2 regions of the Mesorhizobium sp. WSM4832 genome follow, and region 1 is predicted to be linked to the other one. Evidence: predicted binding sites of a transcription regulator. Region 1 holds the regulator's gene; the other holds the start of a gene.
What was found. Region 1 encodes LexA, which represses DNA repair genes until DNA is damaged. Its sites were predicted from a motif close to TGTTCNNNNTGTGTTCNG; they were not measured.
Positions count from the first base shown of each region.

Region 2: a site for LexA is predicted at 3,497-3,514, ahead of AC0L2L_RS31450 (helicase-related protein). Genes of this name have one in related genera too.

Region 1 is NZ_JBVVQH010000003.1:229,676-239,362, reverse strand. It holds gene kynU (kynureninase) at 1-944, opposite strand, end outside; gene lexA (transcriptional repressor LexA) at 1,397-2,131, shown strand; gene AC0L2L_RS06380 (ComEC/Rec2 family competence protein) at 2,135-4,609, opposite strand; gene gltX (glutamate--tRNA ligase) at 4,711-6,135, shown strand; gene gltA (citrate synthase) at 6,318-7,646, shown strand; gene lpxB (lipid-A-disaccharide synthase) at 7,697-8,881, opposite strand; gene AC0L2L_RS06360 (LpxI family protein) at 8,871-9,687, opposite strand, start outside.
Region 2 is NZ_JBVVQH010000032.1:11,233-20,919, forward strand. It holds gene AC0L2L_RS31430 (acetyl-CoA C-acetyltransferase) at 1-199, shown strand, start outside; gene phbB (acetoacetyl-CoA reductase) at 318-1,043, shown strand; gene AC0L2L_RS31440 (FAD-dependent oxidoreductase) at 1,123-2,373, opposite strand; gene AC0L2L_RS31445 (TetR/AcrR family transcriptional regulator) at 2,457-3,038, shown strand; gene AC0L2L_RS31450 (helicase-related protein) at 3,681-7,157, shown strand; gene AC0L2L_RS31455 (RNA-binding S4 domain-containing protein) at 7,249-7,635, shown strand; gene fdxA (ferredoxin FdxA) at 7,785-8,123, shown strand; gene AC0L2L_RS31465 (CarD family transcriptional regulator) at 8,494-9,075, shown strand; gene AC0L2L_RS31470 (amino acid ABC transporter ATP-binding protein) at 9,250-9,687, opposite strand, start outside.

The DNA of each region.
Region 1 (9,687 bases):
AGGTCCGTCAGCGCGATGCTTTTCTCGCGCACAGCCGTCATCTCGACTTCGTCCCAGAGATCCAGCGCTCCTTTCAGCGCCCGCATCGACAGCACCGGCTGCGTTCCGCACAGGAACCGCCGGATGCCCGCGCCGGCGGCATAGCCCTGCTCGAACGCGAACGGCCTGGCATGGCCCCACCAGCCACTGAGCGGCTGGCGAATGTCGCCATGGTGGCGGTTCGCGGCGTAGATGAAGGCCGGCGCTCCCGGTCCGCCATTAAGATATTTGTACGTGCAGCCTATGGCGAAATCGGCATTCGAGCCGTCGAGATCCACCGGCAGGGCACCGGCCGTGTGGCAGAGATCCCAGACAATCAGCGCACCGGCCTCATGGGCCTTGCGCGTCAGCGCCGCCATGTCGCGCAGCCGGCCGGACTTGTAGTTGACGTGGTTTACCAGGATGACTGCGACACGATCGTCGACCAGTTCCTCGATCGTCGCGGCATCGACACCTTCGAGCCGCAGCACCGTGCCGGGCCGCGTCGAGGCCACCCCTTCGGCCATGTAGAGGTCGGTCGGGAAGCTGTCGCCCTCGGCAACGATCACCGAGCGCTCGGGACGCATTGCGAGTGCCGCATGCAGGACCTTGTAGATGTTGATCGAGGTCGTGTCGCACACCACGCTCTGGCCCGGCGCGGCGCCGATCAGACGCCCGAGCCGGTCGCCGAGCTCCACAGGCATGTCGAACCAACCAGCGGTGTTCCAGGCGCGGATGAGGTCTCGCGCCCATTCCTGCTTCGTGGCCGTCTCGATCTCGCTGAAGACGTTGATCGAAGCAGCGCCCAGAGAATTGCCGTCGAGGTATATAACGCCCTCAGGCAAGACGAAGCGACCGCGCATGGCGCGCAGCGGATCCGCGGCATCCATCGCCTCGACGTCAGCGAGATCGGGAATTCCCATCATTGTGCCACCGCCTCCATTTCGACCCGGCGCCGCTCACGGCCGGCCAAGGGCGGTTGTCTCACCACCGCCGGCGCCAGGGCAAGAACCTTTCGTCCTATGTTAGCTGGTCCATAGACGGCGAAGACCAGGGACCGGAATCATCGCCAGGTTGGCATTTTGGGTTCGTTTCGTTCACGGTGCAGAACGCGCAACGAGGAGCCGGCGCGACCCCACCCGGCACTTTCGTGATGGTGCCGCCTCTTGTTCCAGCTTAAGGATGGGCCGCAAAATCGAGCGGAATCAATACCGCCGCCCGGCGCGCGGCGGCCACGCCGCCACTGGATGCAACATTGTTTCGGCAACCTTAACAAATTCATTAAACTTTAAACGGTTGCGGAACACAACTGGAACAGATAGTGTTTGTTCTGGGTTTGTTTTTCTGATTCTGGTTTGAGAACCCATGGGGGCCGCCAATGCTGACGCGCAAACAACATGAACTCCTGATGTTCATCCATGAACGTCTGAAGGAGAGCGGGATTCCTCCATCTTTCGACGAGATGAAGGAGGCGCTCGACCTTGCCTCGAAGTCTGGTATCCATCGGCTGATTACGGCGCTGGAGGAACGCGGCTTCATTCGCCGGCTGCCAAACCGGGCGCGCGCGCTTGAAGTGCTGCGGCTGCCCGACTCGATCGCGCCTGGCCTGAATGCCGCGAGGAAGTTTTCGCCGAGCGTCATCCAGGGCGGCCAAGGCAATCTCGGCCGTCAGCTCAAGCCGGCAACCACCTCGCGTACGCCGATGCCCAGCAATGACGACGACGCTGTTTCGGCCGTATCGATTCCGGTGATGGGCCGCATCGCCGCCGGCGTGCCGATAGACGCAATCCAGCACCAGACGCATTCGATCACCGTGCCGCCGGATATGATCATGGGCGGCGAGCATTATGCGTTGGAGGTCAAGGGCGACTCGATGATCGAGGCCGGCATCTTCGACGGCGACACCGTCATCATCCGCAATGCCAACACGGCAAGCCCGGGCGAGATCGTGGTGGCGCTGGTCGACGACGAGGAAGCGACGCTCAAGCGCTTCCGCCGCAAGGGCGCCTCGATCGCGCTCGAGGCCGCCAATCCGGCCTACGAGACCCGCATCTTTGGGCCCGACCGGGTCAAGGTCCAAGGCAAGCTCGTCGGGCTTATCCGCCGCTACTGAAATCTATTGGGCTGGTGGCGAAGACTTCGCTTCCGTCCTCTCGGGTTTTTTGTAAGGCGGCAGGCCCCTCGCCTCGCGGGTGTATTTGCGTTGCTCGTGCCAGGGCCGGTATGGCTTCTCGACCGCGTAGCGAACGTTTGGACGCGCGGTTGCCGATTGCGGGTCGAAGAAGACGGCCGCACTGCCGTCACGCGCCAGCTGGCGCTTGGTGACGACAAGCACACGCGGATCGCGGCAGGGATTGTAGGCTGTGGCGTCGTTGATGACGATGAGGTCGGCAAAGCCGCAGGCCGGACGGGCGCTGTCGCGGTTTTCGACTAGTGCGACGATCGCCCCGGAAGGATGCCGGCCGATGCACAGGTCGCCTGTGCAGTAGAAGGGCGAGCCAGGCGGCAGGTCGACGGGATCGGCGATGTCGAGAGCGTCTTTGGAAAATGTCTCCGGCGGCACAATTGCTTCGGCCTTCAGCGCCCGCTTCCAATTGTCCGTGGTGAACTCATTGGAGCGTGCGCGGTTGACGGCGAGCTCGCCGGCGCCGATCGGCATTGCCACCAGATGCGCATCCTCCGAGATAAGCACGTCCGGCGTTCGGACATGCGGGATGACCATCAGGGCAGCGAGCGCGAACGGCATGGCTGCCAATCTGAGCCAGGTGGTGGCCATGGTAGCGATGACCAGCGCGATCGTCGCCAGCAGCACCGACTGGATCGAGATCAACCCGACGGCATCGACCGGTGAGCGCTCGGAAATCCACGCTGAAATGGCGATCATCGCCGTCAGGCCCTTGCCCATCACATAGAGAAAAGGACCGTCGAAGCCGAAGGGCATCGCCAGCGCGCTCAACACGGCGAACGGCATGACAACCAGCGAGACGATCGGCATGACCGCCAGATTGGCCAGCAGGCTGAGCGGTGACACCCGCTGGAAGTGCCAGATCGCGAACAGCAATGTCGCGCTGCCCGCGATGAGCGATGTTATGGCGGCGGCGCCCACTCCAACCGCCAGTTTCCGCGATATGAACCCGAGGAACGAACGCTTTACCGGCGGCGCGGTCGTTTTGCCGGCGCGATAGTCGGCGAAGCCGGCATAGGCACCGACGAGCGCCGCTGTGGCGGCAAAAGACATCTGGAAGCTCGGACCGACCACCTCGTGCGGCGAGACCAGGATGACGGCGATGGCCGAGATCGCCAGGTTGCGCATCGTCAGCGCCGTGCGGTCGAAGAGCACGGCGACCAGCATGACCGCCAGCATGATAAAACTTCGCTCGGCCGCCACCACGATGCCGGAGATCACCAGGTAAGCGGCGATCGAGATAAGCGCGATTCCAGCGGCATATTTCTTCACCGGCCGGCGCGACGAGAAATCCGGAAACAGCGCGAAGGCGCCGCGCAGCAGGACCATGATCGTGCCGGCGACCAGCGCCATGTGCAGGCCGGAGATCGAGATGATGTGATAGATACCGGTGCGTCGCATCGACTCGTTGATTTCTTCCGGAATGCCGGCGCGCACGCCGACGATCAGTGCTGCTGCAATCTCACTTTCGGAACCGCCGATGGTATCCCTGATGTGGTCGGCGATCCCTTCACGCGCGTTTTCTATGGCCGATGCGATGCGCGCGCCGAACGGCGCCCCTGTTGGCGCAATCGAGGTCGGCGCAATCAGCTTTGGATCGCCCAGGAAAAAGCCGCTGCCGCCGATGCCGGTGAAATAGCTGTCGAAGGAAAAGTCGTAGCTGTCAGGCCGGACCGGGCCCGTCGCCGGCAGCAGCTTGGCGTAGCCGGTCAGCATCGACCCCGCTGTCATGTCGGGCGGGATCTTGCGCGCCGACAACCTGACGCGAGCCGGCGCATAGCGCAGCGTCGGATGTGCCGTGGACATGAGATCGATGGTCAGTCGGACACGGCCATTGGCCATCGCCTCGGCGGTGACAAGGCGGCCCGTCAGCCGCGTCTGGATTTCGGACCCCAGCATCGGCGTCGCCATCCGCCAGGTCTCCACCTTGGCCGCGAGAAAGCCCAGGGCACACAAAAGGGTTGCCATGAAGACAAGGTGCGTTCTCTGCCGGGAACGCGAGATCGCCGCGCAGACAGCCATCAGAGCCACCGCAGCAAGCGGCCTGTAGAGATCGGGCTCGGTGCTCAGCGAGAAGTAGTAGATGACGCCCGCGGCCAGGAACACCGGCACCAGCAGGAAGCCGACGCCGCGGTCGACCTCGGTGGCGGCGGCGACGGCAATGCTTCGATGCAGCGCCGAAAGCGAAGCGCGGCCAAGCTGTTTGCGGATTCGGCCGGCGGTGGCAGTTGGCGAGGCTGGCTCTAGTGCACCGCCGCCGGGCGGCGGAAGCTCGGCTGGTGCACGCGGTTGCGGAAGCTGGAATGGCACCGCCTCCGTGGGCGTGGCATGGGCAAACATCAGGCGTTCGCTGACGCCAGCTGTCGTTGTCTCGCCCTCGTCCGCACCCCAGCCACGTCCAGCCATCGGGTCTGCCCCTTGCGCCCCAGACCGCCTATGCTACATGAACGCCAACTGCGCGAAAGCCCGCGCAAAATATGCCGTTTAAGCGCAAGCCTGAGAGTTCCATGTCCGACAAGGTCGTCACCCGTTTTGCCCCCTCGCCGACAGGCTACCTGCATATCGGCGGCGCGCGCACAGCGCTGTTCAACTGGCTTTATGCCAAGCACACCGGCGGCACGATGCTGCTGCGCATCGAGGACACCGATCGTGAGCGCTCCACCGAGGCCGCAACCGCCGCCATTCTCGACGGGCTGACCTGGCTTGGCCTCTCCTGGGATGGCGAAGCCGTCTCGCAGTTCGAGCGCGCGCCGCGTCACCGCGAAGTGGCCGAAGAGCTCGTGCGTATGGGCAAGGCCTATTACAGCTATGAGACGCCGGCAGAGCTCGAGGCAATGCGCGAGGCAGCTAGGGCCAAGGGCCTGCCCCCGCGCTACAACGGCCAGTGGCGCGACCGCGATCCCTCCGAGGCGCCCGCGGGCGTCAAGGGCGCGATCCGCATCAAGGCGCCGACCGAGGGCGAGACGGTCGTGCACGATCGCGTGCAGGGCGAGGTGCGCTTTCCCAACAAGGATCTCGACGACTTCATCATCCTGCGCTCGGACGGCAACCCGACCTACATGCATGCCGTCGTCGTCGACGACCACGACATGGGCGTCACCCACATCATCCGCGGCGACGACCACCTGACCAACGCTGCCCGCCAGACGGTGATCTACAACGCCATGGGCTGGGACGTGCCGTCGATGTCGCATATCCCGCTGATCCATGGCGCCGACGGCGCCAAGCTGTCGAAGCGGCATGGCGCGCTCGGCGTCGAGGCCTATCGCGCCATGGGCTATCTGCCGGAGGCGCTGCTCAACTATCTGGCCAGGCTCGGCTGGAGCCATGGCGACGACGAGGTGATGTCGATCAAGGATATGATCGCCTGGTTCGACATCGGCGACGTCAACAAGGGCGCGGCCCGCTTCGACTTCGCCAAGCTCGAGGCGCTGAACGGCGTCCATATGCGCAAGATGGACGATCAGGCGCTGTTCGATATCTTCGTCGCCACCTTGCCCTATCTCGAAGGCGGCCCCTTACTTGCGGCAAAGCTCGATGATAGGCGCAAGGCGCAGTTGCTTGCGGCCATGCCCGGCCTCAAGGAGCGGGCCAAGACTCTTGTGGAACTGGTCGACGGCGCGGCTTTCCTGTTCGCCGAGCGGCCATTGCCGCTGGACGAGAAGGCGGCGGGCTTGCTCAACGCGGATGCGCGCGCGATTTTGCGCGGCGTGCATGGCGCATTGTCTTCTGTCCAGGGCGAGTGGAGCGCCGCTTCGGCGGAGGCTTCGATCCGCGAGTTTGCCGAGGCCGGTGGGCACAAGCTTGGCGCCGTGGCCCAACCGCTGAGAGCCGCGCTGACCGGCCGCAGCACCTCGCCCGGCGTGTTCGACGTGCTTGCCGTGCTGGGCCGTCAGGAAAGCCTGGCGCGCATTGCAGATCAAATCGATTAGGAGCGAACTGGCCCAAGAAGATTGGCATTGAAAGGTGCGTTTCGCAGTGCAACATTAGGTCTTGGCCCAATCTGGCACGCACCTCCTAAAAATGCAGTGGCGAGTTCGCGCATTCCGGTGACTTCGACGTGTCGTTTGCAGGAATTGCCTTGCCGGCATGAGGATACAAAAGGAGTTTGAGAATGAGCGAAGCTGCGACAAAATTGGAACCGGGCAGCAAAACGCGTGAGTCGACCGCCAGGCTCGAACTCGCCGGCAAGACGCATGAATTGAAGGTGCGAAGCGGGACGGTCGGGCCCGACGTCATCGACATCGGTTCGCTTTACAGCACCACCGGCGCCTTCACTTATGATCCGGGCTTCACCTCGACTGCCAGCTGCGAGTCCGGGATCACCTTCATCGACGGCGACGCCGGCATCCTGCTGCATCGCGGCTTCCCGATCGATCAGCTCGCCGAGCACGGCGACTTCCTCGAGGTCTGCTATCTCCTGCTCTACGGCGAGCTGCCGACCAAGGCGCAGAAGGACGACTTCGATTATCGCGTGACCCGCCACACGATGGTGCATGAGCAGATGTCGCGCTTCTTCACCGGCTTCCGCCGCGACGCGCATCCGATGGCGGTCATGTGCGGCGTGGTCGGCGCGCTGTCGGCCTTCTATCACGACTCGACCGATATCTCCGACCCCTACCAGCGCATGGTCGCCTCGATGCGCCTGATCGCCAAGATGCCGACGATCGCGGCGATGGCCTACAAGTACCATATCGGCCAGCCCTTCATTTACCCGAAGAACGATCTCGGCTTCGCGGCCAACTTCCTGCACATGTGCTTTGCCGTCCCGTGCGAGGAGTACAAGATCAATCCGGTGCTGGCGCGCGCCATGGACCGCATCTTCATCCTGCACGCCGACCACGAGCAGAACGCTTCGACCTCGACCGTTCGCCTTGCGGGCTCTTCTGGAGCCAACCCCTTCGCCTGCATCGCCGCCGGCATCGCCTGCCTGTGGGGTCCGGCGCATGGCGGCGCCAACGAGGCGGCGCTGAACATGCTGGGCGAGATCGGCCATGTCGATCACATCCCCGAATTCATTGCCCGCGCCAAGGACAAGAACGACCCGTTCCGCCTGATGGGCTTCGGCCACCGCGTCTACAAGAACTACGATCCGCGCGCCAAGATCATGCAGAAGACCGCGCATGAGGTGCTGGGCGAGCTCGGCATCAAGGACGACCCGCTGCTCGACATCGCGATGGAGCTGGAGAAGATCGCGCTCACCGACGAGTATTTCATCGAAAAGAAGCTCTACCCGAACGTCGACTTCTATTCCGGCATCACGCTGAAGGCGCTGGGCTTCCCCACCACCATGTTCACAGTCCTCTTCGCGGTCGCGCGCACCGTGGGCTGGATCGCCCAGTGGAAGGAAATGATCGAGGATCCGCACCAGAAGATCGGCCGCCCGCGCCAGCTCTATACCGGCGCCACGGAACGCGACTACGTGCCGATTGCAAAGAGATAGTGAAGTAGTGAGTAGGCAATAGGCAGGGTGAGACAGAGAGCTCCTACTGCCTACTGCCTACTGCCTACTGCCTTCCTCACGCACCCAATCACCACCTCCGCAGCGATCTCGCCTGAAGGCCTTTCGGTCGCCATGCGGGTCGCCACTTCGGCAAAGCCGTCCTTTTGCCAGGCGCGATAGGCGGTGTCGGCAAACAGCGCCTCGAGCTGCCTCGCCAGATAGTGCGGCCGCACATATTGGTTGTAGCTTTCCGGCACGACAGGCCGATCGGCGATGAGATTCGGCAAGGCGGCGCTCCATACCGTGATCAGGCGCTGGGCCATCTGCATGACCGGATCGAATTTGTAGCACGAGATCATTGGCACGCCCGAAAGCGCCAGCTCGAGCGACACGGTTCCCGATGCGATCAACGCCGCATCGGCCTTGCCGAAGGCCTGCCATTTGCGCTCGGATTCGACGATGATCTCCGGCTTTTCATCCCAGCGTGCAACCGAGGTCCTGACCAGATCGACGACATGCGGCACCGTCGGCAAAAGCAAGCGCAACCGGTGTCCGCGCGCGCGCAGGACCGATACCGTATCGCCGAACGGAACGACAAGCCGGCTTACCTCGCCGCGGCGCGAGCCGGGCAGCACCAGCACCGTCTTGACGCGGTCTTCGGAGAGGTCGCGCGGCTGGCTCTGCGCCTTGGCGGCGCCAAGCACGCCCGGATCCTGCGTCAACCGGTGACCGACATAGGTGCCCGGCGGTCCGCCAAGGCGAGCAAGCGCCTTCACCTCGAATGGCAGGATACACAGAATGTGGTCGACATAGGGTTTCATCGCCACCGCCCTGCCCGGCCGCCAGGCCCATACGCTCGGGCAGACATAGTGGACGATCGGGATGGCCGGTGCTGTTGCGCGAACCTTCTTCGCCACGCGCAGCGAAAAGTCGGGGCTATCGATGGTAACCAGGCAATCGGGCCGCTCGGCCGCGATCATCGCCGCCGTCTGGCTGATACGGCGCATCAGTCGCGGCAGGTCGCGCAGCACCGCGCTGAAGCCCATCAGCGCAATCTCGCTGCCGTCGAACAGCGGAGCCAGCCCCAGCTGCTGCAGGTGCCGCCCGCCGATGCCGACGAGCTGAACCTTGCGGCCGGTCGTGCGCTCGAGCGCCCGCACGATGTCGGCGCCGAGCAGATCGCCGGACTCCTCGCCGGCGACGATCGCGAGCTTGAGCGGCTTGTCAGCGACCATGAGCCGGCTTCCCATTGGCCAGCTCCGTTGCTGGCAGACCGACGATGAAAAGGCCAAGCGCGTTCGCGCGCGCAAGTGTGGTCGGGCCTTCCAGAATGAGCGAGCGGCCGGCCTCGACAGCTACCCCGGCAAGGCCAGCCGCATGCGCGGCCTCGATCGTCTGCGGGCCTATGGTTGGCAAGTCGGCGCGCAATTCCTGGCCCGGCTTGGCGCATTTGACCAGCACGCCGCGCGCCTTGCCGGCCAGCCTGCCGTGGCCGCGCAATTCCCGCATCCTGTCGAGCAGGCCGGCAGTGCCTTCAATGCCTTCCAGCGCGACGGCCCGACCTCCGATCGCAATCGCCGCCTGGCCGATATCGAGCGCGCCAATGGCCTTGGCCGCCTTTCGGGCCGCCTCGATGTCGCGCCAGTCAGACTGATTTGGTCCGGCCGTCGTCAACGGACCTTCGCCGGCCGTCAGTTCCGGAACGACTTCGTGCGCGCCGACGACCTTGATGCCGCGCGTTTCGAAGCTTCGGGTCAACATCTTCAGCAGACCATCGTCGCCGCGTCTCAATCCTCTAACCACCAAGGGAATTATCGCCAGCAGACCAAGTGTGGGCCTTATCTTGCTCAGCCGCGGCCTGCGCTTGATCTCGCCGGCAAGAACAAGATGCGTGATGCCCTTGCGTCTCAACAATGGAAACAGCAACCCGATGTCTTCGAGCGCGAGTTTTTCCTGATCGTAGGCGGCAAAATCCGCCTCTCGGTCGACCTCGCCCGCGGCGATGATGATGAAGGGCGCAAAACCGTGCTTGACCAGGCCA
Region 2 (9,687 bases), on a different contig from region 1:
CAAGGGCATGGGCTGGGATCCCTCGATCGTCAACGTCAATGGCGGCGCTATTGCCATCGGCCATCCGATCGGCGCTTCCGGCGCCCGCGTCTTCAACACGCTGGTCTACGAGATGCGCCGCCGTGGCGCCAAGAAGGGCCTCGCCACGCTTTGCATCGGCGGCGGCATGGGCGTCGCCATGTGCGTCGAGGCGCTGTGAGCTCAGCGAATAGGGAGCAGCGAACAGGGAAGAAAAAGCGTCGCACGGCGGGACATCGGATCCCTACTCGCTATTCGCTACTCCCTGTTCGCTCAGACGATTTTAAAGGGAGGACCACATGAGCAAAGTAGCAATTGTCACCGGCGGATCGCGCGGCATCGGCGCCGCGATATCGGTCGCCTTGAAGACCGCCGGCTATTCGGTCGCGGCAAACTATGCCGGCAATGACGAGGCGGCCGCTAAGTTCAAGGCCGAGACCGGCATCCCGGTCTATAAATGGTCCGTCGCCGACTACGAAGCCTGTGCCGCCGGCATCAAGCAGATCGAGGCCGATCTCGGCCCGGTCGGGGTGCTGGTCAACAATGCCGGCATCACCCGCGACGCCATGTTCCACAAGATGACGCCCGCGCAGTGGAAGGAAGTGATCGACACCAACCTCTCCGGCGTCTTCAACATGACGCATCCTCTGTGGAGCGGCATGCGCGACCGCAAGTTCGGCCGCGTCATCACCATTTCCTCGATCAATGGCCAGAAGGGCCAGGCCGGCCAGGTCAACTATTCCGCCGCCAAGGCCGGCGACATCGGCTTCTCCAAGGCGCTGGCCCAGGAGGGGGCCCGGGCCGGCATCACCGTCAACGTGATCTGCCCCGGCTATATCGCCACCGAAATGGTCAAGGCGATCGACGAGAAGGTGCTCAACGAGCGCATCATCCCGCAGATCCCGGTCGGCCGCCTCGGCGAACCGGAAGAGATCGCGCGCTGCGTCGTCTTCCTGGCTTCCGACGAGGCCGGCTTCATCACCGGCTCGACCATCACCGCCAATGGCGGCCAGTACTTCGTCTGAGATATGCTTCGACCGGCTGCAAATCCGTGCGGCCGGTGCGCTGTAGACGCCCTGATCTGGGGCTCGCCGCCTGACGTCGTCAGGCGGCGAGTTTCAAGTTTGGCTTGGCCGCAGGCTTGGTGGGAACGACAGACCCCGGTTCGCCTGCGAGCGCCGGCAGCCGGGCGAGCGGTGCCCGGCTGAGCCCTGACAGCTTCAGCGCAACGCGGCGCTTCAGGAACGGGCTGAGGTTCACGACCGAAAGCGCCAGATTGCGCAGGAAGCGCCTCACCGGGTTTCGCGCAAGCGCCATCTCGGTCATCCGGCCCGCAAGGTCGAGCACTTCCTGCGCCGCCGGGCGACGCAGCTTCTCGTATAGGTCGAGTTCCGTTTCCGGGCGCATGCCGTTCACCACATCGCCCAGCAACTGGCCGAGCACGACCGCATCGATGATGCCCGTGTTCATGCCTTGCCCGCCGGCGGGGCTGTGGACATGGGCGGCATCGCCCATCAAGAACAGTCGATCCTTGCGATAGGCCCGCACCAGACGATGATGAACGCGGAACCGCGAACTCCAGCCAAGGCTAAGCACACGGGCTCTCTTCGTGGTCGGCCCGCGGCTGTCGAGCAGCGCCTGGATATCGGCGACCTCGATCCTTTCCGGCGCCTCATCCATTGTCGCAACGACCCGGTATGATCCATCCGGCAGCGGCGCCACTACAACCAGTCCCGCCGGCGCGAAGAACAGCGACACTTCGGTCGGTCCAACCGGCCAATCCAAACGAACGTCGGCCAGCACAAAGGAGCCGTCATAGGCCGCGCCGTCGAACTCGATGCCTGTCGATTTGCGCACCAGGCTGTGCATGCCGTCGGCGCCCACGACATAGCGTGCCGATATGATTTTCTCCTGGCCGTTTTCGACCACCGTCACGCGCGCGCCGTCACCGTCCTGAGCAACCGCCACAGCCTCGACTTCGCGATGAATGCTGCCGCCAAGAGCGGCGATCCGCTCGGCGAACACCTGTTCGGTCAGGTTCTGCGGAAGCATCATCAGATAGGGATGTTTGGACGGCAGCTTGCTGAAATCGAGCTTGAGCAGCGCCCGGTCGCGGTCGCGGATGGCAAAATCCTCGATCTTCACGGAAAGCGCGCTCAGCCGCTGCGTGACGCCGAGCGGCTCCAGCGATTCCAGCGTCTGCGCATGGATGACGCCAGCACGCGACGTCTGCAGGCCATGCGCAAGCTTGTCTATCAGCAGATGATCGACACCGGCTTGATGCAGCGCGATAGACAGCGCCATGCCGGTCGGGCCGGCGCCGATAATGAGGACTTCCGTGGTCTCAGGCAGCATTTCCCATCTCCATTTATCAACAGTTGTTGACTTTCTAGTGATCTCCATTGTATTTGTCAACAGGTGTTGGCATATGAATCGTCATGACCGAGAATCAACCGAAGAAGCAGACCAAGTCGGACCGCACGAAAGCCCAAATCCTCGAAGCCGCGCGCGGCCTTTTCGCCGAGCATGGCTATGACGGCACCTCGATCCGGGACGTTGCGGCGCAGGCCTCGATCGATCCGGCCATGGTGATCCGTTATTTCCGCAGCAAGGATGAGCTGTTCGCCAGGGCGGCAGTCGTGAACCTCCAATTGCCGGATCAGCGGACAGACCCGACCGCCATCGGCGAAACGCTGATCAGGCGCTTTCTGGTCAACTGGGAAGGTCCGGCCAACGGACCCGGCATGATAATCCTGCTGCGTTCGGCGACATCGAACGAACACGCAGCCGAGAAAGTCCGCGACGTCTTCGCCAATCAGGTGAGGCCGATGGTTGCTTCGATCGGCGACCCCGCCGACGCCGGCCGGCGCGCCGGCCTCGTTGCCAGCCAGTTGCTGGGTCTCGCCATGTGCCGGTATCTGCTGCGACTTGCGCCAGTGGTCGCGCTATCGCATGAAGAGATCATTCGGAATATCGGCCCGGTACTGCAGCGTTACGCTGTGGGCCAAGACTCGAATTGAAGGATTGGCTTCATCGAGATGTGCCGAAGCGAGACGCAAAGATTAACGGCGACGCCTCCGGCTGTGCAAAACCCACTCACAAGCCGTGGATTTTCGGTGGATAAGCTGGGGATAATACTACATCTAGCAGTGAACAAACCGGGAAAATGGGCAGAACACTGATTCGTCGCCGATTCGTTCTGGCTTTGGCCGGGAAGTTAACGGCGGAGGGCTCAAACGCTACCGAATTCGTTAAAATCGGTTAGGAAAAGTCAATAATTTCATAGTCTTGCCAGGTCAGCCGGCTCCGGCTGCAACCGTTCGCCGGCAAAGGTTAACGGGACTCGCCCGCGGCAGAGCCGAAGCATGAATCGGGCCAGTTCCATGATTCAGCATGTGGTGAGACTCGCCGTCAAAAAATCCACATGTAGCCGTGAACAAAACCTGAATCCGCGCGAGTCTGTGATTCGTCGCCGATTCGTTCCAGACTCGTTCCAGCCGTTAACAACAGCCGATTTTAACCCTCCCCGTTCGAGCTCGTCTGTCTCCGAAGGAACATTCCGCTTTCGCTTGGCGCCCTAAATCCCTATGTGTCGGCTGTCACACGCGGCAGTGCCGCCGCGCCTCCGACCAAAAGCGGCAGAAAAACTCATTTCCGAGCCGATGAATATCCAGCCGAAACACTCCCAGCCACTGATCCTTTCGGGCCGCGACGTGACGGCCGTGCTAGGCCCCACCAACACCGGCAAGACCCACCTCGCCATCGAGCGCATGGTCGCGCATGAGACCGGCGTCATCGGCCTGCCGCTCAGACTGCTCGCCCGCGAGGTCTATGCCCGCGTCTGCGAGAAGGTCGGCGCCCACAAAGTGGCGCTGATCACCGGCGAGGAGAAGATCGTCCCGGCCGGCGCGAGATATTCGGTCTGCACCGTCGAAGCGATGCCCCGCGAGACCGATGCCGCCTTCGTCGCCATCGACGAGGTGCAGCTCGCCGGCGATCTCGAACGCGGCCACATCTTCACCGACCGCATCCTGCATCTGCGTGGCCGCCAGGAGACGCTGCTGCTGGGCGCGGCCACCATGCATGGCATCCTGCAGCGCCTCTTGAAGGGCGTGTCGGTGGTGACGCGGCCGCGGCTGTCGCATCTTGCCTATGCGGGCTCCAAGAAACTCACCCGGCTGCCGCGGCGCACGGCGATCGTCGCTTTCTCTGCCGACGAGGTCTATGCCATCGCCGAGCTGATCCGCCGCCAGCAGGGTGGTGCGGCCGTCGTGCTCGGCGCGCTCTCGCCGCGCACCCGCAACGCCCAGGTGGCGCTGTTCCAGTCCGGCGACGTCGATTATCTCATCGCCACCGACGCCATCGGGATGGGGCTGAACCTCGACCTCGACCATGTCGCCTTCGCCCAGAACCGGAAGTTCGACGGGTATCAATACCGCAACCTGACCGCGGCCGAGCTGGGCCAGATCGCCGGCCGTGCCGGCCGGCATCTGCGCGACGGCACATTCGGCGTCACCGGCCAAGTCGATCCGCTCGACGAGGATCTTGTCGGGAAGATCGAGGGGCACGAGTTCGACCCGGTGAAGGTGCTGCAGTGGCGCACCGCCGATTTCGATTTTTCCAGCCTCGATGCGCTGAAGCGCTCGATCGAGACCAATGCGCCCGTCGAAGGGCTCACCCGCGCGCTGCCGGCTGTCGACGCCCAGGTGCTGGAGCATCTGTCGCGCGATGGCGACATCCGCGCGCTCGCCTCCGGCAAGCAGCGCGTCGCGCTGCTCTGGGAGGCCTGCGCCCTGCCCGACTACCGCAAGATCGCCCCGGCCCAGCATGCCGACCTCATCGCCTCGATCTATACGGACCTTGCGCGCCATGGCCATGTCGATGAGAATTACATGGCCGAGCAGGTGCGGCGCGCCGACACGACGGAAGGCGATATCGACACGCTGTCGCACCGGATCGCGCAGATCCGCACCTGGACTTTCGTCTCCAACCGCCCCGGCTGGCTGGCCGATCAGCTACACTGGCAGGAAAAGACGCGCGAAATCGAAGACAGATTGTCGGATGCGCTGCATGAGCGGTTGACGAAACGCTTCGTAGACCGCAGGACTTCCGTCCTCATGCGGCGCCTTAGAGAAAATACCATGCCTGAAGCCGAAATCAGCCCAACCGGAACCGTCCTCGTCGAAGGCCATCATGTCGGCGAGTTGCAGGGGTTCCGCTTCACCGCCGACCAAAGCGCCGGCGGCGAGGACGCCAAGGCGGTGCGCACTGCCGCCCAGAAGGCCCTTGCGGCCGAGTTCGACGCGCGCGCCGAACGCTTTGCCGCCTGCGCCAATGGCGACCTTGCTTTGGGTTCCGACGGCGTTCTGCGCTGGATCGGCGCGCCGATCGGCACGCTGGTCGGCGGCGACGAGGCGCTGAAGCCGCGCCTGGTCCTGCTTGCCGACGAGCAGCTGACCGGCCCTGCCCGCGACAAGGTCGCCGCGCGCGCCGAACGTTTCGTCAATTTCCAGATCGAAACGCTGCTGAAGCCGCTGGTCGATTTGAAGAATGCCGACCAGCTTACCGGCATCGCGCGCGGCATCGCCTTCCAGCTGGTCGAGCATTTCGGCCTGATCAACCGCCGCGACATCGCGGAGGAGATGAAGTCGCTCGACCAGGAGGGCCGCGCCGCGCTGCGCCGCCTCGGCGTGCGTTTCGGCGCCTATCATGTCTTCGTGCCGGCGCTGATCAAGCCGGCGCCAGCCGGCCTGGTGACGCTGCTCTGGGCGCTGAAGAACGACGGCAAGGACAAGCCCGGCTTCGGCGATGTTGTCCACGCGCTGGCGTCGGGCCGCACCTCGGTGGTCATCGACCCCGCCTTCGACAAGACCTTCTACAAGCTCGCCGGTTACCGCAATCTCGGCCGTCGCGCCGTGCGCGTCGATATCCTGGAACGGCTTGCCGACCTCATCCGCCCGGCGACCAACTGGAAGCCCGGCCTCGGCCAGCGTCCGGACGGCGCCTATGACGGCCACGCCTTCATGGTGACGCCGCCGATGATGTCGATCCTCGGCGCTACCGCCGACGATATGGAAGAGATCCTCAAAGGTCTCGGCTACCGCTCCGAGGCAAAGCCGGCTGTTGAGGTGAAGGCAAAGCTCGACGCGCTGGACGACGCCGCTCGCGAAGCCGCCGCCGCGAAGCTCGCCGCGGAGGAAGCGGCCCGCGCCGCGCAGGCCAAGGCCGCGGAAGCTGCGGCAACGGACGCGGTTGCGGAAGCGCCCGTCGAAAGTTCGGAGCCGTCTGCCGCCGTCGAAACTGCCGCCGAAGCTCCTGCGGAAGCCGTCTCGGAAGTGGCCGCGGAACCTGTCGCGGGAGAGCCGGCAGACGCTCCTGCCGAGATCACGGAAGAGGCCCATCCTGTAGAGGATGCTCATCCTGCAGAAGATACTGCAGCGGTGCTTGAATCGGCCAAACCCGCCGAAGCTCCCGCCTCCCCCTCGATGGCGGAGGTCGCGGCGCGAAACGACGCGGGTGACGGCGCCGACGATGCAGAGAACACTGATACCGACGGCGCTCCTCCCGCTCCGGCGCTGCGCACCGACCCTCCCCACGCGGGGGAGGGTGAAGGAAGCGAAGCCGCCGCTGGCGAAACCCCGGCCGAGGCTGAAGAGCCGAAGCCTGTCCTTCTGTGGCGTCAGGCGCGTTTCGACCATCAGCGCCCGCGCCACCGTCACGACAACCGTCGCGACAATCGCCCGCGCGGCGGCCAGCCCGCGCGCGAGGGTCAAGCAGGTGCCGCAAGCGCCCAGCCGGGCGATCGTCCGGCCAATGAAGGCCACCGCGAGCAGCGCGACGGCGCCGGCAAGCCGCGCTTCGACCGCTCGAAGTTCAAGCCGAGGCCGGAGACGGGCGACCGGCGCGAGGGCGGCGAACGGCGCGAAGGCAGGCCGCAGGGCGAACGTCCAGATCGCCACGAGGGGGGCCGCCGCGACGGACGGCCGGACTGGAAGGGCAACAGGCAGGATGGCAAGGGCAGCGCTCCGGGCGGCAAGTCCGCCTTCCAGGGCAAGCCGCGCGACGAGCGCCCGCAGCGCTTCGATCCGGATTCACCCTTCGCCAAGCTCGCCGCCTTGCGCGACCAGCTGAAGAAATAGGCTAGAGCATGATCCCGAACCGAAGGACCGCGTTAGCGAAAAGTGGGAACCGGTTTTCGGATAGGATCATGTTCCAACAAAGCTAGCCCCGATGGTTGGAGAAGGCCGCCAGCGCATCGACAAATGGCTGTTCTTCTCGCGCGCTGTGAAATCGCGGTCCCTGGCGGCAAAGGTCGTCGTTGCCGGACGCGTCCGCATCAATCGCGACAAAGCAGCGCAGGCCTCGGATCTGGTCAAGCCCGGCGACGTGCTGACCATCACGCTGGAGCGACGAATCCTGGTTTGGAAAGTGCTGAATTGCGGCACGAGGCGCGGCCCGGCAGACGAGGCGCGCCTGCTTTACGAGGATATGTCGCCGGCGCCGACACCCAAAGGCGAGGCCGTTCCAGACGCCATTCCGGCGCTGCGCGAGGCCGGCAGCGGCCGTCCGACCAAGCGCGAGCGCCGGCAGACCGACCGGCTGCTTGGCGACGACTGAAGAGACGACCGGACCGCGTCGCGGCAGGCGACCCGGAATTCTGTTCCGCAACGCCGGCTCATGCGGCAAGCCCTGCCCTTGCAAGCAGGGGTCAAAGGCGTTACCTCACCTTCAAAAGCCCCGCAGAAAGGGACTTCCCGGAGCCTGCAATGACCTATGTCGTGACCGACAATTGCATCAAATGCAAATACATGGACTGCATCGAGGTCTGTCCGGTCGACTGTTTCTACGAAGGCGAGAACATGCTCGTCATCCATCCCGACGAGTGCATCGACTGCGGCGTCTGCGAGCCGGAATGCCCGGCCGACGCAATCAAGCCGGACACCGAGGGCGGCCTCGACAAATGGTTGCAGGTCAACGCCGAATACGCCGACAAATGGCCCAATATCACCGCCAAGAAAGAGCCGCCGGCGGACGCCAAGACCTTCGACGGCGAGACCGGGAAGTTCGAGAAATATTTCTCGGCCGAGCCAGGCGAAGGCGATTGATGCAGGCGCCGGCAATGCCGGCATGACGCGACGTAACGGGGTCGATACAATCGCTGTCTTGACAGGCAGCGACCCCGCTTGGCGTTAGCGAATGCAGCAAAACCTTGATTCTTCCGACTTTTTGTGTTACATCAACCAAACATGCCGGTGACACGACGTCGATTTATGGCGCTAACGCCCCAAATCACTGAAAGGTGAGCTTCTCAATCCGGACCAGAGCAATCTGGGGCAGGCGGTCGCATTCGTGCGGTTTGCCGTCTCGGCTTTTTCCGGTGGGTTCATCTGTTGTGCGGCTAACGGTCGGTAGCCCGACCGCGCGATTTTAGCCGGCGCCGCCATGCCGGCGCTACAACAAGGAGTTCAGGGCGTAATGGCAACGATCACCCCGCAGAAGAAGTCCACCGCGGCCCGCCACGGGTTCAAGACCGGCGAGTTCATCGTCTATCCGGCGCATGGCGTAGGCCAGATTGTGGCCATCGATGAGCAGGAAGTAGCCGGTCACAAGCTGGAACTGTTCGTCATCGATTTCCAGAAGGACAAGATGCGGCTGAAGGTTCCGGTCGCCAAGGCGACCTCGATCGGCATGCGCAAGCTGTCGGAAGAGGATTATGTCGAGCGTGCGCTGAAGGTCGTGCAGGGCCGCGCCCGCATCAAGCGCACCATGTGGTCGCGCCGCGCCCAGGAATATGATGCCAAGATCAATTCGGGCGACCTGATCTCGATCTCGGAAGTGGTGCGCGACCTCTATCGCGCCGACAACCAGCCGGAGCAGTCCTATTCCGAGCGTCAGCTCTATGAAGCCGCGCTCGACCGCATGGCCCGCGAGATCGCCGCGGTGAACCGCATGTCGGAAACCGAGGCGGTGCGCCTCATCGAGGTCAACCTCAACAAGGGTCCGAAGCGCGGCGCCAAGGCCGACAACGAGGAAGCCGAGCAGGAAGAAGCTGCCTGAATTTCTCGTTCTGACTGAATGCGAAAAACCCGGCCTGGCGCCGGGTTTTTTGTTTCTGCGCGTGGGGGTCCGACGGACGGGCGAGACCCGTGGCTCGCCCTGGTAAGTCCCTGCACAGTAGCACGGCGGAGTGCGGCGCCGCCCCCCGGACCTACAAGGCGGAGGTACAGAAGCTCAGCCGCCCCCTTCCTTCTGCGCCTCTTCCTGCCGCAGCGACGCGATGAAGCGCTTGGTCCGCTCGCGCTCGGGGCTATCGAACACCACAGAAGCCGGGCCCTTCTCGACGACGACACCAGCATCGAGGAAGACCACGTCCTGCGCGATCTTGGAAGCGAGCCGCAGGTCGTGCGTAGCCATCACCATGGTCGTGCCCTCGCGCGCAAGCTGGGCGAGCACATCCACCACTTCCTGCGCCAGTTCCGGATCGAGCGCCGAGGTCGGCTCGTCGCAAAGCAGCACGCGCGGCGATGGCGCCAGTGCCCGGGCGATCGCCACGCGCTGCTGCTGGCCGCCTGACAGCGTCGCCGGCCACGCATCGGCCTTGTGCGTCATGCCGACCTTTTCGAGCAGCGCCATCGCCCGCTCGCGCGCCTTTGGCTCAGCCCATTTCAG